DNA from 2 places in the Sporosarcina sp. P7 genome. Region 2 is predicted to be linked to the other one. Evidence: riboswitches for the same ligand, from Rfam matches in the RefSeq annotation. Region 2 holds a riboswitch; the other holds the start of a gene.

The links. Region 2 has a riboswitch for cobalamin ahead of metE (5-methyltetrahydropteroyltriglutamate--homocysteine S-methyltransferase). Riboswitches for the same ligand answer to the same signal wherever they lie in the genome.
Region 1: it holds a riboswitch for cobalamin, as region 2 does, so the genes downstream of both, CSV60_RS14920 (ABC transporter substrate-binding protein) here and metE (5-methyltetrahydropteroyltriglutamate--homocysteine S-methyltransferase) in region 2, are expected to answer to the same signal.

The regions. Positions count from the first base shown of each region.
Region 1 covers NZ_PDZF01000022.1:5,385-13,234, forward strand. The annotation lists gene CSV60_RS14905 (transglycosylase domain-containing protein) at 1-180, opposite strand, end outside; gene CSV60_RS14910 (YwiB family protein) at 339-755, shown strand; gene argS (arginine--tRNA ligase) at 752-2,419, shown strand; cobalamin riboswitch at 2,755-2,882, shown strand; gene CSV60_RS14920 (ABC transporter substrate-binding protein) at 3,022-4,008, shown strand; gene CSV60_RS14925 (FecCD family ABC transporter permease) at 4,001-4,993, shown strand; gene CSV60_RS14930 (adenosylcobinamide amidohydrolase) at 4,996-6,468, shown strand; gene cbiB (adenosylcobinamide-phosphate synthase CbiB) at 6,468-7,421, shown strand; gene cobD (threonine-phosphate decarboxylase CobD) at 7,408-7,850, shown strand, end outside.
Region 2 covers NZ_PDZF01000008.1:54,868-62,717, reverse strand. The annotation lists gene CSV60_RS09415 (methyl-accepting chemotaxis protein) at 1-761, opposite strand, end outside; gene CSV60_RS09410 (acyl-CoA dehydrogenase family protein) at 1,319-2,476, shown strand; gene CSV60_RS09405 (SLOG family protein) at 2,473-3,030, shown strand; gene CSV60_RS09400 (hydrolase) at 3,086-3,625, opposite strand; gene CSV60_RS09395 (malate synthase G) at 3,764-5,953, opposite strand; cobalamin riboswitch at 6,355-6,487, shown strand; gene metE (5-methyltetrahydropteroyltriglutamate--homocysteine S-methyltransferase) at 6,635-7,850, shown strand, end outside.

The sequences.
Region 1 (7,850 bases), on a different contig from region 2:
ATGATCGAGGAACAATGAAGCCTTCGGTACGCTTAATGATGGGGCACCAAGTACTTGAGCATATATTCGAAGGGCGATTAAGACCGTCACGATCGCGGCTATCGACGTGATCGACAGGGAAAACACAACCATTTTCATTTTTTTACGATTGGTGGATTTTATATAGTCGGTACGTTTCATTACTCATCACATCCCGTTCCATTCAGTATCTTTTGACAGTATGGGACGGTAATGGACGGATTAAACGGACTGTAGGAAAAGTTTAGACGTGTAACATTGAAACTGGTACCAGAAGAAGTGTATAATGAGTGAATCTATTTACTTAAGGCGGTGAACGAATGGAAGCGCCAAAATTGAAAGTTCAGCTCCGTTCCGTTATTCAACATCCAGACCAGCAAGCGGAAACGCATACGATGCAGGCGACTGGAGAGATCATTGAGAAAAAAGGGCAGGCCTACTTATTGTTTGAAGAACGGACAGAAGGAATGCCAGCAGTCCGAACGACCGTGAAGCTACATGCCGAAGATGCCTTCATCATGCGTAAAGGCGGCGTGCAGATGCGCTTACCGTTCAGACAAGACGATGTCCGTTTTGGCACGTACGGTAATGGTCCTGCCGTTATGGATTTAGCCGTTTATACCAATCAACTGGAGTGGGTACCTGGACGTTTTACCGTAGCGTACGACTTACATTCAGATGAAAGTTTATTAGGGAAATACCATTTGACAATAACCTACTCGGAGGTAACACAATGAATGCAGTAGAGCAGATTCAACATGAAATTAAAGAAGCGTTGCACGAAGCGATTGAGAAAGCACAACTAGTTGAAGGTGCGGATATTCCGGAAATTAAACTGGAATCACCAAGAAGTAAAGAGAACGGCGATTATGCAGCGAATATCGCAATGCAGTTGACAAAACTAGCGAAAAAGCCACCACGTGCAATCGCGGAAAGTATCTTGGAGCATCTTGATACGACAAACACGGCAATCGACTCCATTGAAATTGCTGGACCCGGTTTCCTCAATATCCGCTTGAAAACAGACAGTCTCGGAGATATCGTGAAATCTGTCCTGGACCAAGGAGCAGACTACGGACGTTCCGACAGCGGACAGCAACAGAAGATCCAAGTTGAATTCGTTTCAGCGAACCCAACAGGCGACTTGCACTTAGGACACGCACGCGGGGCATCACTTGGTGATTCATTATGTAATATTCTTGACAAAGCAGGCTATGACGTAGCGCGGGAATACTACATCAATGATGCGGGTAATCAAATAAATAACTTAGCGTTATCGATTGACGTTCGTTATTTCGAAGCACTTGGATTAGAAAAAGAAATGCCAGAAGACGGCTACCGTGGTGCAGATATCATCGCCATCGCAAAAGGTCTCGTTGAACAATATGGAGACAAGTATGTCCATGTTCCAGAAGAAGAGCGACTTGCATTTTTCCGTGAACACGGCTTGAATATCGAATTAGATAAACTAAAGAAAGACTTAACGGACTTCCGCGTGCATTTCGATAACTGGTTCTCGGAAACATCCCTATATAACAACGGCAAGATCGAAATCGCACTCCAAAAACTTCGTGAAAATGGCCATGTCTATGAAGAAGACGGCGCGACTTGGTTCCGCTCCACTACATTTGGTGACGATAAAGACCGTGTATTAATCAAACAAGACGGATCATTCACGTACTTAACACCGGACATTGCCTATCACCAAGACAAGCTAAGTCGTGGATTTGATAAACTAATCAATATTTGGGGAGCAGACCACCACGGATATATTCCACGTATGAAAGCAGCAATCCAGGCGCTAGGTTATGACCGCGATACGCTCGAAGTAGAAGTGGCGCAAATGGTTCAGCTCTATAAAGACGGAGAAAAATTCAAAATGAGCAAGCGCACAGGAAAAGCGGTCACATTGCGTGAACTCGTAGAAGAAGTCGGATTAGACGCTGTACGGTATTTCTTTGCGATGCGCTCAGGCGATGCACAAATGGACTTCGATTTAGATTTGGCAGTATCCAAATCCAATGAAAACCCTGTCTACTACGCACAATACGCGCACGCACGTATCTGTTCAATCCTACGTCAGGCAAAAGAACAGAACGTGGAAGCGTCAACGAAAAACGTCACGCTATTGCAAGATGAGAAAGAATTGGAGCTACTGAAGAAGCTCGGAGATTTCCCGAAACTTATCAGCGACTCAGCTCGCATGCGCGCACCGCACCGCGTGACGACATATATTCAAGAACTAGCAGCTACATTCCATAGTTTCTACAATGCGAATAAAGTGCTCGACCCGGAAAATAAAGACCTGTCCGAGGCACGTTTGGCTTTGATCACAGCAACTAAAACGACGATTGCGAACGCATTGAAATTAGTTGGCGTTGAAGCACCGGAAAGAATGTAATATCTCGAAAACGGCCAAGCAGATTATTTACTGCTTGGCTTTTTTATGTCTTTGGAAGTACTGCCTTTCAAAGTTTCATCAAATCCAACGAAATATCCCAATAGCGCGATCTTCAAGCAGTTTGGCGCGGTTACACATCATAATAGCGCGGATCACTCAACGATTGGCGCGGTTACATAGAGTAATTGCGCGGTGTTAAACACGAAATGCGCGGTCTATTCCAGTTTTAGCGCGGTTCAACCTACCACCACAAGAACAGGTAGGAAGTGGGATGACTTTTGAAAGATCAGCACCGCCCTGTACAACCCTCACTATTACCGCTATAATAAAGCATAATTACATATCTTCTAAAAGGTTCTCAATACTAGAGATGAAAAGTGAAATCGGTTCAAATCCGATGCGGTCCCGCCACTGTACGTGCTATGCACAAGCCAGGTCACCCTGCCTTTTTAGAAAATGAAGTTCCGCAGCAACCTACGAGGATAGGTGTACTGGAAGAAGTCGCGTCCTGATTTCATCCCACCTAATCCTTCGAATGATCGAAGGTTTTTTCATGTCTGCGACTTGCGTAATGCCACACACATATTAAAGGAGGAACACACATGAAGAAGTTTTTACAACTACTGCTGACAGCTATGCTCGCGGTACTACTACTCGCAGCATGTGGAAGCGATAGTGCAAAAGAAGAAACACCAGCAGATGAAAATCAAGCTGGCAAAGAAACGAAAACAGAACAAGCATCAACGGATACAACGAGTTATCCATACACCCTGACAGATGCGATTGGCGAAGAAGTTACATTTGAAAAAGCGCCGGAAACTGTCATTTCATTACTTCCAAGCAACACGGAAATTTTATACGGAATTGGTGCAGGGGATAAAGTCATTGCAGTAACAGAAAACGATGATTATCCTGAAGAAGTAACGGAGCTTGATACAGTAGGAGACTTTACGGTCAACATAGAAAAAGTGATTTCATTGCAACCGGAAGCAGTGTTCGCAAATGAAATGATGATGGGTTCGAATGAAGAAGGATTGAATCAGATTCGCGACGCAGGCATCCCTGTGATTGTTATACAGAATGCAGGAACATTTGAAGAGACATATGAAACGATTGAACAGATTGGTAAAGTTATGGACAAAAATGCGGAAGCGAATCAAATCGTTGAAGATATGAAAACGAAAGTCGCTGATATCGAAAAGAAAGCAGCGGACATCACGGACAAGAAGCGCGTGTTCATTGAAAACTCCGATGCGCCTGAAATTTATACGCCAGGAAAAGGAACTTTCCCACAACAGTTTTTGGATATGATCAATGCTGAAAACATCGTGACAGAAGAAGGTTGGATTATGATTAGTCCTGAAACGATTGTAGATGAAAATCCGGATGTAATTTTGGCAATGTATAGCTATGTTCCAAACGTTGTAGAAAATATTAAGACGCGTGACGGGTTTGATGCGGTTACTGCGATCAAAGAAGATCGAGTCATTCAACTGGATGAAGATATTACAAGCCGTACAGGTCCGCGTTTAGCTGACGGATTAGAATTGTTTGCGAAAGCAGTCTATCCTGAGGTATTCGGTGAATAAAACTGCGCTCGCCTATGTCGTGTCGATTGCCACACTCCTTGTGGCAATTTGGCTCGGCGTATCGATCGGTACAGTGAAAATACCAATAGAGACGCTATGGAATCAAGCGGACGCGACCGCAAGTAATATTTTGTGGAAGATCCGTATGCCGCGTGTGTTGCTGGCAGGAATTGTCGGTGCCTCACTGGCTATATCAGGAGCCGCGTTCCAAGGGCTTTTGAAAAATCCATTAGCTGATCCTTACACCCTCGGAGTGTCATCCGGTGCCTCTGTCGGCGCCGTGATTACACTCTTTTTTGGTATATCGCTACCGGTTCTTGGCGCGTTCACCTTACCTGTATTTAGTATGATGGGTGCAGCAATCACGATGTTTTTAGTGATTGGCTTTGCTCGAATGGTAGACCGATCGATGAAAATGGAGACGATCATTTTAACAGGAATTATTTTTGGTTCTTTTCTCGGTTCCGTGCTGTCGCTGATGATCGCGTTAACGCAAGAAGAACTTCGTCAGATCGTCGGTTGGCTCCTTGGTAGCGTATCGATGCGCGGCTGGAATTATATTCTGATGGTCCTGCCATTTTTCTTCATCGGTACATGTATGCTGTGGCTTAATCGCCGTGAATTGAATGCTTTATTATTCGGTGAAGAACGCGCGCATCATCTTGGAGTCAATGTCAAACAACGTAAATTGATGATTTTGCTAGGGGGATCGGTATTAACTGGTTCCGCTGTTGCCGTGTCTGGAACTATCGGCTTTGTAGGCCTAGTTGTACCGCATATGACACGGATGTTATGGGGCTCCGATCACCGTCACGTATTGCCATTATCATTATGTAACGGTGCCTCATTACTGATCATTTGCGATCTCGTAGCACGAACGATTATTTCACCGGCTGAATTACCGGTCGGTGTCATTACCGCATTCATTGGCGCTCCGGTGTTTGCCTATATCTTTTACAAACAACGTAGAAAAGGAGCGATGTGAAGATGTTGCAAGTGGACAATTTGTCGGGAGGCTACGGAAGAGAACCGATTGTGCGAAATGTGTCGTTCCACGTGGAAAAAGGAGAAGTTCTCGGAATTTTAGGACCGAATGGTAGCGGGAAATCTACATTACTGAAAATTATATCGGGGATTTTGCCGAAACAAAGCGGTAAGGTCATGATTGCCGGAAAGCCTTCTGGTGCCTATACGCAGAAACAATTCGCACAGCAAGTAGCCGTCTTGCCGCAGCTTCATGCCCATGCCTTTTCCCATAGCGTCAAAGACACTGTCGCTCTAGGTCGTTATCCGTATCAGACCGGAATTTTTTCAAGTTGGTCGGAGTTTGACGAGCAGGCGGTACAAGAAGCGATGAATCATACAGGTGTCACGCGATACGAAAATACCGCCATTGAATTATTATCAGGCGGTGAGCAACAACGCGTATTTGTTGCACAAGCACTCGCCCAGCAAGCACCTATTTTATTATTGGATGAACCGACAAATCACCTCGACATCGCGCATCAGCAACAATTGCTCGATACGATCCGTAATCAAGCGAGACAGAAGGGGATTACGGTTATTTCGGTATTCCATGATATCAATCTCGCTGCTCTGTATTGCGATCGTCTGTTGCTATTAAAGAATGGAGAAGTAGCATCAATCGGTGTGCCGCAAGACGTCGTGCTCGAGCAAGAGATTCATCACGTATACAATGCGCGCGTCAAAACACAGCCCCATCCTGAAATGCCGAAGCCTCAAATGACGTTGTTGCCGAACTTGCAAGAAAAGGTAGAGCTATTTTCTGTAAAGAAGGCAGATATAACGATTAAGGAAGATCACGTATTGTTACAATCAAGCCAATCGCTGAAGACGATTTCTTCCGCTGTCCATAATGCGGGACTTGGCTGGTACAAGACATTCGTTAATCGAGGCGTACGTGCGGATTATATGATTGATGATGTTCAACAGGAGAACACGGACTATTTGCGTACGCTTGGCTATCATCTGACAGATACAGTCGCCATGATGACAGCCGTTAGTCCTGAGCACGTCGAAGTAGAAGAGTACGAAGGAGAATTCGGCTCGATTGTCGTGGCGGTGACAGCAGGTATTGGAAACGCGGTGGATGTTTCAAAGTCTTGGCAACGTGAAGATATTCCTTACATAGGTACGATCAATACATGGGTATTCATTAATGGTGAATTAAGTGAAGAAGCTTTCGTCCAAGCGTTGATTACCGCAACAGAAGCGAAAGTGAAAGCGCTGCAAGACGAGCAAGTGAAAGATCCAGAATCCGGCACAGTCGCTACAGGTACTTCGACAGATAGCGTGTTGATCGCATCTACACAACAAGGAGAATACTTGCCGTACGCAGGGCCCATTACTCAACTCGGCAAGTTGATCGGTAAAGGGGTCTATGATTGTACGGTGCGAGCTATTCATTCGTATCGATTAGCAGTTGGTGAGCACCGATGATTCCTGCACATTTTATTGCGATCGCCATTGGCATGGTGCTCGACCGGCTCATTGGGGACCCGCCTAACTGGCCGCATCCAGTCAAGTGGCTAGGTACGATGATTAGTAACTTAACGAAGCTATTGAATAAAGGAAGCATGCGTACAATAAAAGGGGCGATCGTCTGGTTGTTTATATGTATGACGACGTTTCTACTCGTCATCTGGCTCGTCAGTATTGCGTATCGCCTCCATCTGTTGGCGGGGATCGCAATCGAGGCGTTGCTCATTGCGGCGGGACTTGCTCAAAAGAGTTTGCGTGACGCGGCATTGCTAGTTTATGAGCCATTGAAGTCAGAAGATATGAACGAAGCCCGTGAAAAACTCAGTTGGATTGTCGGTAGAGATACGAAGGAGCTCGATGAAAGTGAGATAGCCCGCGCTACGATTGAAACGGTTTCAGAAAACACGTCTGACGGAATCACGGCTCCATTATTTTGGGCATTCTTGCTCGGTGCACCTGGCCTATGGCTGTATAAAGCGATCAATACACTCGATTCCATGGTGGGGTACAACGATGAACGTTATCGTGAATTTGGAAAAGTTTCGGCTCGTATGGATGATCTCTTTAACTGGATTCCTTCAAGAATTACGGGGTTGCTCATTCTAGTTTTCACTCCCAATGAAGGCGGACATTCATTTGCAAAGCGAATTAGCGGCTGGCTAGGCGATGCCAAAAAACATTTGAGCCCAAATAGCGGTTATCTTGAAGCAGCAACGGCTTGGCAACTCAATATTCAGTTAGGCGGACGTAGTACATATCGCGGAGTGGTGTCGGAGCGGGCGATACTCGGTCCGGCAGTCATTGCGAATAAAGAACATATTCGCTCCGCTACTTACCAAATGCAAGTCGTGTCTTGGACATTCTGGTCACTCGGCACAGTAATAGGAGGAATTTTCTATGCGATTGCCTGAACACGGCGCAAACAGTAAACGACTATACACATCAATGAATATTCCTATGCCTAATGAAGTGTTGGATTTCAGTGAGAACTGCAATCCAGCAGGTCCTCCGCCGTCTGTAATAGAAGCGTGGCCTACGTTGATATCAACACTCAACAGCTATCCTGATCCAGACGGTCAGCCATTTCGTTCGGCGGTTTCGGTTTTTCATCAAGTAGACGAACAACAAGTACTCGTTGGCAATGGTGCGGCAGAAATCCTCTCTTTATTGGCAGGGAATTACCGAGGCAAACGAGTCATCTTGATTGATCCAACCTTTTCCGAATATCGCGCTACGCTTGAAGCGAACGGTGCAGAGGTCGTTTCGCTTCAAGCTAGTGAAGCAGAAGGTTTTGAATTGCCTATGCGTCAAATCTTAAAGGCATTACCTACTGCGGATGC
Region 2 (7,850 bases):
CCACGTAAATCAGCAACCATTTCATTTAGCGTAATAGCCATATCGCCAATTTCGTCATTATTTTTTATCTTCACTTCTTCTATGGCAAAGTTCCCTGCCGATACTTCAGCTAGTGCAGTTGTCATTGTGCCAACCGGGCGGCTTATCAAACGAGTGATAATCATCGTGACCACTACACTGCCTATGATCCCTAGTGCAATTAAGATTGTCATCAATGAAATAGCGCTATTTGTAAAACTCGCCACTTCCTTTTCCAACTGTTCTTGTTGTTGTCTTTGGTAATCAATCATTTGATTGATAGTATCGGAAATCGTTATTTGAAAACCTACTCCATTCGTTCCAATAACAAGCGCTTGTTCATCATTTCCTGCACGTTTCTCTTCTATAATGGATAGTAGTACCTTATCGTATTCTTTGCTAGCTTCCCGAATGGATACCAATGCATTCCGCATAGTGTTATTCTTCAGAATTTTCTCCAATTCAGTTAAGTTATTTTCAATACGAGATTGGGTTTCTTCTAATTCTTTTATGTAAGTTTCCGAGCCATATAACATATATCCCCTAATATTTTTAGTTAAGTTATTTTGATCGTTTTGCTGTCGCTCTAACAAAATGACCTTATGCATCCGATCGTTAATTAAAAATGAATACTTTTCGTTAATATTCTTCAGTGCTAAGAACCCTATTAATCCAATAATAATGATAATGATGACTAGACTCATAAATCCAATCCATAACTTTTTTCCAACTGTGAATTTCATCTTCAACATTCTCCCCTATTCAATTTTCAACCTTCGTATACATTTGGTATGCAATGCCAATTATACCCTACAATATTCATATTCGCATAGAGTAATTTAAAGTTTCTGCCAAATTTAAAAATATAGCATGTAGTATCGTTTGTTTTCATCTATTTTATATTTTCTAGTTATTTATATACATTTCACTACTATAAAAACAATTATCAATGTGTCTTTATACTTTTACAATCGGACAACAATTGATTCCAAGGTCCTTAATTTATAAAATGGAGTTTTTTTACGAAAAAATCACACATAGGAGTTTCGACTAAACTTGAAATTCCTATTGTGACTGCGAATAGTTATACTATTCTCTTAGTTATATTGTGAAATCTTACAGAGTTTGACATGTATTTTTTTCTTTCGTCAGAATGGTATTTATTTCGTTTTTCTAGTATACTAGAATTTCATGACCCTTGAGAGAAGTACTCAAGGCAATTTTGCGTTTGTATATAAATTTGACATTAAGCCAGCAGTGAATAGCAGTACAAGAATGAAGTGGTTAGGATGTGTTACTCGTGTCAACAGAACTTTTTATCACAACGGACTTTCAACGCCGATGGGTCAATCAATTGACTGAGGCAGGTCCGTTTTTCAGCAGCTTTTCAGAACAATCTGATGAGCTCTCAAAGTTTCCAAAAGAGAATATAGAAAAACTCGTGAAAATGGGCTATACGACGCTAACCTTACCTAAAGAATTAGGAGGTGCGGGTATCACAGTGACTGACATGGTGCTCTTTCAGGAGACCATCGCTCGTTTTGATAGTGCTACCGCTCTAGCTATTGGCTGGCATCAAGGAGTCGTTGGTGAACTGTATGAGAGCCGGAAATGGACGGAAGAACAGTTAGCCCAGTTTAGTGAAGCGATCCAACAAGGTGCCCTTGTGAATCGTTCCGTTACCGAAGCACAGACCGGTAGCCCTACACGTGGCGGCCGACCACAAACAACTGCTGTCCGCACAGAGAATGGTTGGGTGATTTCAGGTGAAAAGACATTTACGACTATGGCGCCTGCCCTTACCCATATTCTCGTATCTGTTTGGATTGAAGAAAAACAAAAAACAGGTTTTTTCTTGTTGCCAAGTGACACGGCCGGTCTTTCCATCAGAGATACTTGGCATATGATTTCCATGCGCGGTACGGAAAGCCAGACACTTGTGCTAAATCAAGTGGAAGCAACGGATGATCAGTTGGTAGAAGTGAATGAGGCACCACGTGGTAACAACCAAAACGGCTGGCTTCTTCATATTCCCGCATGTTACATGGGAATTGCCCAAGCGGCACGTGATTACGCGGTGCACTTTGCAGCCACCTATCAGCCAAATAGCCTTAATGAACCCATTGCTTCCCTTTTCAGTATCCAAACACAAATCGGGAAGATGGATTTAGAGTTGATTAAAGCACGCCACTTACTTTATGATATCGCGAGAATTTACGATGACCGTGCACGTCGAGTTCATTTACAAAATGAACTCGGGGTAGCGAAATCGATTGTAACGAATAGTGCGATAGAAATTGTTAACTTAGCCATGCGCATTGTAGGCGCTAAAAGTTTGGAATTGTCGAATCCCCTCCAGCGATATTATCGCGATGTGCGGGCCGGACTTCACAATCCACCGATGGATGACATGACAATTACAAAGCTTGCACAAGCCGCAATTAGTGGACAACAATGATTAAACGTTTACTCGTGAGCGGGTATAAAGCCCATGAATTAGGAATCTTTAATGAAGACCATAAAGGCATACCTATCATCAAGAAGGCATTGACAGATCAATTGCTAGTTCTCCTAGATCAAGGACTCGAATGGGTTATAGTCAGTGGACAGCTTGGAGTTGAAACGTGGGTTATTGAATGCGTGTGGGATTTGCAAGAAGATTATCCAAATTTACAATACGCGGTCATTACACCATTTCTCGATCAACAATCGAACTGGAATGAAATAAAACAAGAGACATATGAACAAATCATATCACTTGCGGATTACACAGTGAGTTTGACAAACAAACCTTATGAAGCACCTTGGCAATTTGTAGAGAAGAATAAGTTTCTACTTCGAAATTCGGATGCTTTGTTACTTCTATATGATGAAGAAAATGAAGGGTCACCGAAGTTTCTTAAAAAAATGGCAGTGCAACTAGCTGAAAATACCGGCTATGAATTATTATCGATTACCGCGGATGATCTACAACTCATTGCGGAAGATTTACAGCGAGAACAATGGGAGTAAGAAAAAGCGAAATGCCAAATCTCAGGCATTTCGCTTTTTCTATTTGATGAATGTTCTACTTAATTACTTTTAAAACCTGCTTAAATTCATCAGTCCCTGCCTCACCTAACAACTCATATAACGCTGTTTCTACACAAGTGCCTGAGACTCCAAGATGTTTCATCTTTTGTAAGCCGATCATTTTATTAGCTTCTGTTCTGGAAGTAACTGCATCCACTACCACTTCTACTTCGTAACCTTGCTTCACAAGATCAGCCGCTGTCATATAGACGCAAATATGCGTTTCAATTCCTGCAATCAACACTTGCTTCCTACCCAACTCATTGAGTTGTTTAACAAATTCTTCGTTGCCCATTGCACTGAATGTCATTTTTGAAATGGGATGTTGTCCTTCAAGCAAGTTCGATAACGATTCAGAAGTCGGCCCTAGACCATCTGGGTATTGTTCGAGCCATAGAATAGGAATATCCAATACTTGTAATCCTTTAATCAACTTCTCCAAGTTATCATGTAGTTCCTGGCTTTCATTGACGATTTGTGCGAGTTTTCCTTGTACATCTACTAAAACAAAAACTGTTTGATCGGTTTGCAACATAATATAGTCATCCCCTTTTCCAACATTCCTGTAAGCATAGCATATTAACCGATTTATTAGAAAAATATCTATTTCTGATTATTAAGTAAAAAACCGTCTCCCTTTCATCAATGAAAGAGAGACGGTTTGGAATGGTTATTAGTTTTGAACTGCTGCTTTTTGTTTTGCTTTCGCTTTTGCTTCAATACGACGAGCATGCAAAATTGGCTCTGTATATCCGCTTGGCTGTTCCGCCCCTTTAAAGATAAGGTCAGAAGCTGCTTGGAATGCGATGGAATCATCATAGTTCGGTGCCATCGGCTGATATAACTCGTCATCAGCGTTCTGCTGATCCACTACTATTGCCATACGCTCCAAAGTTTCTTGTACTTGCTCTTTCGTACAAACACCATGACGTAACCAGTTGGCAATGTGCTGGCTGGAAATACGCAATGTTGCACGATCTTCCATTAATCCGACATCATTAATATCGGGAACCGTTGAACATCCTACACCTTGGTCAATCCAGCGAACAACATAGCCCAGGATCCCTTGTGCATTGTTATCCAGCTCCGATTGTACTTCTTCAGCAGACCAATCCGTATTAGGTGCCAATGGAACAGTAAGGATACCATCACGATAATCGATCGAACTGTCAATTCCAGCCTGTACTTCTTTAACATTTACTTCATGGTAGTGCAATGCATGTAAAATTGCAGCTGTTGGAGATGGAACCCACGCAGTGCTCGCTCCTGCTTTTGGATGTGCAATTTTCTGTTCAAGCATTGCAGCCATTAAGTCAGGCATAGCCCACATTCCTTTACCAATTTGCGCATGTCCAGGTAGACCCGCCCGGATTCCCACTGCAACGTTTGCAGCTTCATAAGAAGATAGCCATTCGGACGCCTTCATATCAGCTTTTCTAATGACCGGACCAGCTTCCATAGACGTATGGATTTCGTCACCTGTACGGTCAAGGAATCCTGTATTGATGAATGCAATACGTTCTTTCACTTCATTGATTGCGGATTTCAGATTCAGTGACATTCTACGCTCTTCGTCCATTACACCGATTTTAATTGTATGGCGCTCAACACCTAGCAGATCTTCAATACGATTAAATAATTTGTTCGCAAATGCCGCCTCTTCTGGACTATGCATTTTCGGCTTTACGATATAAATAGAATTATGAAGCGAGTTTTTAAACGCTACATTTTCTTTAAAGTTATGCGTAGCAATTAAAGATGTAAGAACACCGTCCAAGATTCCTTCAGGTACTTCATTGCCATTTTCATCGAGAATTGCATTATTCGTCATTAAATGACCTACGTTACGTACGAACATTAATGAACGACCACGCAGTGTCAACTCTTTGCCGTCTACACCTATATACGTACGGTCAGCATTCAATTTTCTAGTAACTGTTTTACTACCTCGTTTGAATGTAGATTCCAAGTCACCCTTCATTAAACCAAGCCAGTTACGGTATACGCCCACTTTATCTTCAGCATCAACTGCGGCAATAGAGTCTTCACAGTCCATTAACGTAGAGAGTGCTGCTTCAATTACAAGATCTTTCACACCCGCCTTATCGCTTTTACCAATTGGGTTGTTCTTGTCAATAGCGATTTCGATATGCAATCCATTATTCACCAACAATACTGCAGTCGGTGCATCTTTGGAACCATTATATCCAACGAACTTGGACTCATCTTGCAATTGAGTCGTGTTACCGCTCTCAAGCGTTACTTCAAGTTTGCCTTCTACAATTTTATAAGCAGTTACATCTGCATGTGAACCTTCAGCTAAAGGCGCCGCTTGATCTAGCAAGTTTTTCGCGAAATCAATTACTTTCTGTCCACGAATCGGATTGTATTCAACACCAGCTTCAGCACCCGCTTCATTACTGATAACATCAGATCCGTATAGGGCATCGTATAAACTTCCCCATCGTGCATTCGCTGCATTTAATGCATAACGAGCATTATCGATTGGCACTACCAATTGTGAACCGGCTTGGTTTGCGATTTCATGATCAACATTAGCTGTTGTCACTTTGAAATCTTCGGGAACTGGCTCTAAGTAGCCAATTTCTTGTAAAAACTCTTTATATTTAACGAAATCAATTTCGCCTTTATTATTTTGATGCCATTCGCTAATGGTCTTTTGTAATTCATCACGTTTTTCTAATAGTGCTTTGTTTTCGGGAGCAAGTTCATGAATGAGCGAATCGAAGTTTGTCCAAAATTGATCATTTTGAATTTCTAAGCCCGGAAGAACTTCTTCTTTTACGAAGTTATATAGTTCTGTTGCGACTTGCAATTTACCTACTTGTTCATAGTTTGTCATGGATAAAAGCCACCCCTTAAAATTTTTCCGCTACACTGTTGTATAACATATAGCGATGAACACCCATCATTATCCATTATCCGGCAATACCCCATAGCCCGTCGATCAAAAACCGACACAATAAAGACAAATGATCTCTTCACATGAAGACGTGTTAGTACATATCATACCTAAAGTCTAGTTTACTTTCAACTGAATTGTGAAAATTTTCACATCATAGTTATACGCCTTCGAGACAACCTATTCGTAACAGTTATATAACAGTCGGCGTAATATGTTGTTTTATCATTTCGTATTATACTTCCATATCGTTAGTTGTTTTTTAGCATTTATCATTAAATTCTAACAGCGAGTTGACACACTATTTTGCATGTGATAGCTTTAGAGACAATCATCTGAATTGAATAGTTTGAAAAGTAGGTGGAATGAAAATACTTTCATTTCTTAAAAGGGAATCCTTTTCTTGGAGCGGTCCCGCCACTGTGAAGACGTTAATGCGTCCAGCCAGACACCTGCCTATTTTTCATGACGCTAATCCTACGGTGAATAGGGAAGTGTTAGACAGACGCAGTGTATAATCGCATGCTTACAAATAGCATGTTATTTTATACGTACTCGCATTTCTAACATTTCCCCTAGAGATGTTTTTTTTATTGAAAAAAATCAAGGGGGAAATTATCTATGGTAAAAAGCAGTATAACGGGCTATCCCGTAATAGGTGAAAATCGTGAGTGGAAACGTGTACTTGAAGCATTTTGGTCAAAGAAGATCTCGGAAGATGAGCTTCTTCAAACAACGAAAGAGATTCGCTTGGCAAACTTGAAGAAACAGCAAGATGCTGGGGTTGATTGGATTGCTGTGGGCGACTTCACATTGTATGATCGCGTACTGGATACGTCAGCCATGTTCGGAATCATTCCTTCACGCTATAACTGGAAAGGTGGACAAGTTTCCACTTCCACATACTTTTCGATGGCCCGCGGTAATGATGAGGCGGTTGCCTCCGAAATGACAAAATGGTTCAATACAAACTATCACTATATCGTGCCTGAATACGAAGGCCGGCGTTTTGAACTAACGGAAAACAAACCTCTAGCTGCTTATCGTGAAGCCAAGAGCGAACTGGGTATTGAAGGTAAACCTGTTCTACTAGGCCCCTATACATTACTAAAATTATCTAAAGGGTACGAGGATAAAGATGTACCATCCATTATCCTGCAACTGATACCCCTCTATCAAAAGGTATTACAAGAATTACAAGATGAAGGTGTACAATGGATCCAAATCGACGAGCCTATTCTATGTACATCAATAAGTTCAGATGAAATGAAGACTGTTACAGAAATTTATTCACAACTAACGAAAAATCTGAGCGGACTGAATATTCTTCTACAGACATATTTCGATTCAGTTGAACATTATAGAGAAACGATCGCGTTACCTGTTGCCGCTATCGGACTAGATTTCGTCCACGGACGCGAAAGAAATCTAGAGAACTTGAAGCAATATGGTTTCCCAGAAGATAAAATACTTGCGGCAGGAATTGTAGACGGTCGCAACGTATGGCGTTCCAATTTACGTGAAAAACTTACATTGACTGAAAAAATTCAACAGCATGTTACAGCTGATAATTTATGGATTCAACCTTCATGTAGCCTGCTCCACTCACCTGTTACGACTCGCTCGGAACAGAAACTAGATAAAACCATTTTGAACGCGTTAGCATTTGCCGACGAGAAGATTGAAGAAATTAAAGCTATTCAACTAGCAGTACAACATGGATATGAACAAGTTTCTAAGGCATTGGATGACAGTGAAGCAGCATTGACTGCATTTAATTCACTTCCTGCTCGCAATAATAAAGAAGTACGTGAAGCGACTTCGGGAAGTCTACTAT